One region of the Streptomyces sp. NPDC085866 genome, then DNA from elsewhere that is predicted to be linked to it. Evidence: riboswitches for the same ligand, from Rfam matches in the RefSeq annotation. Region 1 holds a riboswitch; the other holds the start of a gene.
The links. Region 1 has a riboswitch for cyclic di-AMP ahead of ACIF83_RS16165 (transglycosylase family protein). Riboswitches for the same ligand answer to the same signal wherever they lie in the genome.
Positions count from the first base shown of each region.

Region 1 (3,050 bases):
GCTGTTCGCCGGGTTCGAGACGACCGTGAACCTGATCGGCAACGGCACCTACGCCCTGCTCACCCACCCCGAGCAGCGCCACCGCCTGCAGCGGTCCCTGGCCGCCGGGGAGCGGGACCTGCTGGAGACCGGGGTCGAGGAACTCCTGCGCTACGACGGCCCGGTGGAGCTGGCCACCTGGCGGTTCGCCACCCGGCCGCTCACCATCGGCGGGCAGGACATCGCCGCCGGGGACCCGGTGCTCGTCGTCCTCGCCGCCGCGGACCGGGATCCGGAGCGGTTCGCCGACCCGGACGTCCTGGACCTGTCCCGCCGGGACAACCAGCACCTCGGCTACGGCCACGGCATCCACTACTGCCTCGGCGCCCCGCTCGCCCGTCTGGAGGGCCAGACCGCGCTCGCCACCCTCCTCACCCGCCTCCCCGACCTGCGGCTCGGGGCGGACCCGGCCGAGCTGCGCTGGCGCGGCGGACTCATCATGCGGGGCGTGCGCACCCTCCCCGTGGAGTTCACGCCCGCCCTCTGAGCGCGGCTCGAACAGGCCGGACGCGGACAGACGTTCACACAGTCGAACATGACAGACACTCTCTTCTGTGATCTTCACGTGATCTGTGCGGCATTAACTTGTGACAAGTGATCGTCTGCCGATACGTTCACTCATCAGCGTGGCCCCCGAGTTCCATCGGCCATGCCGGCCCCGCCGTCGTACGAAAGGCTTCCGCATGCTCTCCGGGAACGGTCGTCACCGTCGCCCCCGCCAGGCTCCGGCCCTCCTCGTCGCGGCCGGCGTGACCGGCTCCGCCATCGCCATCCCGCTCCTCGGTGCGGCGAGCGCCAACGCGGCCGACGGCACCACATGGGACAAGGTGGCCGAGTGCGAGAGCGGCGGCTCCTGGAGTGCCGACACCGGCAACGGTTACTACGGCGGTCTGCAGATATCCCAGGGCGACTGGGCCAAGTACGGCGGCACGAAGTACGCCTCCAGCGCCGACCAGGCCAGCCGTTCACAGCAGATCGCCGTCGCCGAGAAGATTCTCGCCGACCAGGGCACCACTCCCTGGGCCACCTGCGCCCTGCTCGCCGGCATGACCTCGAAGTCCGGCTCCGTGGATGTCGACACGGGCGTCTCGGGCTCCGACTCGGGCTCGGCGCAATCCGGTGACTCCTCCACGTCCTCGGACTCGTCCAACCAGGACGGCAATTCCGGTTCCGACGAGAATTCCGACCCGTCCGATCTGCCGGATTCGTCCTCCTCGTCGCCCTCGTCCGACTCTTCTTCGGATGCGACGACCATGCCGTCCCCGAGTGCCGACAAGGGTGCCGACTCCAAGGGTTCCGGCAAGGGGGTAGACACTCCCAAGTCCGACAAATCCGTATCGCCCGGCTCCGGGGATGTCCAGGGCGGCGAGTCCGTCACTACGGATCCCGCAACGGAAGACTCGGACAATTCGTGGCAGACCAGCAGCTCTTGGAGCCTGGTCGACACCGGCGCCCTCAGCAGTGGCGGACGTCACCGCGGTGCGAGTGCGGACGAAAGTACGGCAAACGGTCAGAGCGACACCCCGTCGGGTCGCCACGCCGACCGCGACCCGGGCACCTACACCGTCCGCGAGGGCGACACCCTCGTCTCCATCGCCGACTCCCTTGACCTCGACGGTGGATGGCACGCGCTCTACGCCGAGAACAAGAAGGCCATCGGCACCGACCCGAACCACATCAGTGCCGGTCAGACCCTGAAAGTCGGTGCCGAAAAGGGCGATAAGTAGCGGGAGTTGACGCCCCGCTTCGCTCCTTAATGTCCGTTTTGGCGAAAGTGTGGGATGAGTCTCAGAAGCCCTGATCGTCTTTGAAATTCCGCCGATCGCCTGTCTACGGTCAAGGCCGCTCGTCACCACGAGCCCCGGCATCCGCAACGCCGAGTCCTGCCAGCGGTTGCCCGGGAACAGTCGTCGCGTCATGCGCCGTAGGCAGGAGCGGGGGACCCAAGGTAAGTGCCGGGACCGGCAGTTGATGTCGGTACCGGCTTGGGGTGAAGCCGCGTCCCGTAAGGGTCGCGGCCGGGCAACTCAACCGGCCCGAACCCGACAGCTCACCTCGCAGGCGTCGGTGAGGGGATCGATCCATGCTGTTCTCCGGCAAGGGCAAGCACCGTCGTCCGTTCAAGGCCACCCGTGTCATCGCGCTCGCCGGTGTCACCGGCGCCGCCGTCGCCGCCCCGCTGATGGCGGCCGGCAACGCCTCCGCCGCCACCGCCTCCGAGTGGGACGCGGTCGCCCAGTGCGAGTCCGGCGGCAACTGGGCGATCAACACCGGCAACGGCTACTACGGCGGCCTGCAGTTCTCCGCCTCCACCTGGGCCGCCTACGGTGGCACGGCCTACGCCGCCCGCGCCGACCTGGCCACCAAGCAGCAGCAGATCACCGTCGCCGAGAAGGTCCTCGCCTCCCAGGGCAAGGGCGCCTGGCCGGTCTGCGGCACGGGCCTGTCGAGCACCCCGTACAGCGGCACCGCGGCGGCCCCGTCGAGCAGCAGCTCCTCGAAGACCACCACGACCACCACCCGCGCCACCGAGCAGCAGGCCGCCTCCCGGTCCGCCGAGCGCCCGGCCGCGAGCCAGACCGTCACCACCCCGACCGGCAAGAAGGTCAAGAAGGGTGACGGCGAGTACAAGGTGGTCAAGGGTGACACCCTCGGCGCGATCGCCGAGAAGCACAAGGTCAACGGCGGCTGGAAGAAGCTGTTCGAGCTGAACAAGGACATCGTCGAGGACGCGAACCTCATCTACCCGGGCCAGCAGCTGCACCTGAAGTGACACCTGGCTCCCACCGGAACCACAGTGCTCTCACAAGGCCTGCCCCCACTCTGAAGGCCTCGTGAGGGTCGTCCCCCCGTCCCCACGGGCTCCCCGCCCCGGCGCGTGTTCCCCCGTACGCGCCGGGGCGGGGTTGTTTGTGTCTCCTCGCCTTGTTTCCCCGCCCCGTTTCCCCTCTCTCCCCGCCTGTTTCCCCACTCTTCGGCCGGGCCTCATTCACAAGCCCCTTTGTTCCGAG
Region 1 covers NZ_JBITSQ010000006.1:97,453-100,502, reverse strand. Annotated here, with positions in the region: gene ACIF83_RS16175 (cytochrome P450) at 1-526, shown strand, start outside; gene ACIF83_RS16170 (transglycosylase family protein) at 723-1,766, shown strand; cyclic di-AMP (ydaO/yuaA leader) riboswitch at 1,950-2,118, shown strand; gene ACIF83_RS16165 (transglycosylase family protein) at 2,123-2,812, shown strand.

Region 2 (3,050 bases), on a different contig from region 1:
GTCCTCACCGTCAGCACCCACGGCAAGCGCACCGAGCGGTTCTCGGCCGACCACGTCATCGCGGCCACCGGCTACCGCGTGAACATCGCCGCGATGGACTTCCTCGGTCATGAGCTGCGCACCCGGCTGGCGGTGAGCCGGGGCACGCCCAGGCTCGGACCGGGGTACGTCTCCTCCGTCCCCGGCCTGTACTTCACCGGCCTCCCGGCGGCGTCCTCGTACGGCCCGGTGATGCGCTTCGTCTGCGGCACGGAGTTCGCCTCGCCGCGCCTGGCCGGGCACCTGGCGGCGGCACACGGCTGAGCCGTGCAGGACGCCGTCTCGCTCACCGGCATGTCCGATCACGTCGACGCCACCACCATCAGGTGGCCCGCAGGCGCCAATTGGAGTCGAGGAGCACACAAGTCCGGCAACTTCAGGGTGAGTCGGCGGGGCGTGCGATCCGTATTCTCTGATCATGGCCGCACCCCCCGCATACTCACTGATCGCCACCGACCTGGACGGGACGCTGCTGCGCGGCGACGACACCGTCTCCGACCGGTCGCGCGCCGCGCTCGAGCGGGTGGCGCGGGCCGGCGCCCGGCACCTGGTGGTGACGGGCCGCCCGGCTCCTCGGGTACGGCCCCTCCTGGAGGGCCTCGGCAGCACGGGGCTCGCGGTGTGCGGGCAGGGCGCGCAGGTCTACGACGCCGGCGCCGACCGTCTGCTGTGGTCGGTCCGGCTGGACCGGGAACTGGCCGAGACCGCGCTCGGCAAGATCGAGGCCGAGGTGGGGCAGGTCTACGCGGCCGTCGACCAGGACGGTGTGGAAGGGCTCACCCTGATCGAACCCGGGTATCTGATGCCGCACCCGACCCTGCCCGCCGTGCAGGTCGGCCGCCGCGACGACCTGTGGTGCGAGCCCATCAGCAAGGTGCTGCTGCGCCACCACACGCTGTCCGACGACGAGTTGGCGGCGATCGCTCGCTCGGCGGTGGGCTCGCTGGCGACGGTCACGATGTCGGGGCCCGGGACCGTGGAACTGCAGCCGTGCGGGGTCACCAAGGCGACGGGGCTGGCGCTGGCCGCCGAGTACCTGGGGATCGCCGCCGACCGGGCGCTCGCCTTCGGCGACATGCCCAACGACATCCCCATGTTCGACTGGGCCGGACGGGGTGTCGCCATGGCCAACGCCCACCCCGAACTCAAGGCCGTCGCCGATGAGATCACCACGTCGAACGAGGACGACGGCATCGCCGTCGTCCTCGAAAGACTGTTCCCGACCGACTGACCGGGATATCAGTAGTGGCCCGCCGTGGGCGCCGGTCAGTAGGCGCCGAAGACGTTGTCGATCGACCCGTAGCGCGCGGCCGCGTAGTTGCAGGCGGCCGTGATGTTCGCGACCGGGTCGTAGATGTCGTAGGACGTTCCGGCCACGTGGTACGCGTTGAACGTCGGGTCGATGACCTGGAGCAGGCCCTTGGACGGGATGCCCTTGGCCGCGTTGGAGTCCCAGAGGTTGATGGCCGCCGGGTTGCCCGACGACTCGCGGATGACGTTGCGGTAGATGCCGTTGTACGTCCCCGGGATGCCCTTCTGAGCCATGATCGCGAGCGACTCACGGATCCAGCCGTCGAGGTTGTTCGGGTACCCGGCGAGCGTGGTGGACGCCGTGGCGGCCGTGGGGGTGGCGGCGGAGGCGCTGGTCGCGCCGATGAGCGGAAGGGCGAGCACGGCGGCGCCGGTGCCGATGACGGCGAACTTGCGGACGAGGCGGTTGGTGCGGGTGCGGCGGGGCTGAGCGGCAACAGGCATGGGGACGTTCCTCTCCGTCGCCTGCGAGGTGAGCTGTCGGGTTCGGGCGGGGAGGTGCCCGGCCGTTCCTCTGGGGGGAGGCACGACTTCACCCCTAGCCGTCCCGGCGCGACGTGCGTCGTCCGGTCAGGCGGCTTACCTGGGTCCCCCGCTCCTGCCGTACGAATGAGTTCGTCGATGGGTGGTGTCAGACGCGGCAGGATTCGGCGTTCGTCTGACTGGCCCGGAAGCTATGCGACAGCACATGTCAGGAACAAGTACTGGATTCACCCAAAGAGGCATTTGACCTTGATCTGTTCCGAATGGGGCACTTGATCCTTTGCGGTTGCCAACGCTCAACTGGCCAATGCGGCAAGGGGAGAACGGGGGTGGTGCCGAGTGGCCGATTCATGGGCGCGCGTGACCCAATTCACGAAATGGCAAAGAGTATCAAATCAGACATGGGGGATTCGGGAGATTCGCCGGGTGTGGCGCAAAAGGAGTACCTCGCCCGCCGCGCGGTTCGCGACAAATCGGGCGAGATCCTGTTAAGTCGTTGTGTACCCACACTTATCAGATGATCAAAAACATACCGGCCGTGATCCGATACCGCCCGGGCTGGACCGGTGGGCGCTATCGGTGATCGAAACAGGACCGGATACGCTGACTTGAGTGATGGCAACGACCTATCGACAAACCGTGTAATCGCCAGCAGACACCAGCAGACAGGAGACCCCTCGTGACCGTCGTCGGGCCGTTCGGGCTGAGCGTGCGGGACCAGGCTCTGGAAGCCGATGTCCAGGCCGGATTGGCGGCTGTCGAGGAAGGCTTGCTCGAAGCCACCAAGAGCGAGGTCCCGTTCATCACGGAGGCCGCGCAGCACCTCGTACGGGCCGGTGGGAAGCGGTTCAGGCCGCTGCTCGTGATGCTCGCGGCGCAGTTCGGCGATCCGTACGCGCCGGGCGTCGTGCCGTCGGCCGTCGTCGTGGAGCTGACCCACCTCGCCACGCTGTACCACGACGACGTCATGGACGAGGCGTCCGTGCGGCGCGGCGTGGACAGCGCCAACACCCGCTGGGGCAACTCGGTCGCGGTCCTCACCGGCGACTTCCTCTTCGCCCGCGCCTCCCAGATCCTCGCCGACCTCGGCCCCGAGGCGGTCCGGGTCCAGGCCCTCGCGTTCGAGCGGCTGGTCACCGGGCAGATCCTGGAGACCGCGGGCCCCTCGGACGGCCGTGACCCGGTCGACCACTACCTGGACGTGCTCGGCGGCAAGA
Region 2 covers NZ_JBITSQ010000010.1:131,592-134,641, forward strand. Annotated here, with positions in the region: gene ACIF83_RS25825 (FAD-dependent oxidoreductase) at 1-303, shown strand, start outside; gene ACIF83_RS25830 (HAD family hydrolase) at 458-1,270, shown strand; gene ACIF83_RS25835 (transglycosylase SLT domain-containing protein) at 1,306-1,794, opposite strand; cyclic di-AMP (ydaO/yuaA leader) riboswitch at 1,798-2,013, opposite strand; gene ACIF83_RS25840 (polyprenyl synthetase family protein) at 2,513-3,050, shown strand, end outside.
Region 2: linked by a shared signal. The riboswitch ahead of ACIF83_RS25835 (transglycosylase SLT domain-containing protein) and the one ahead of ACIF83_RS16165 (transglycosylase family protein) in region 1 are both predicted to bind cyclic di-AMP.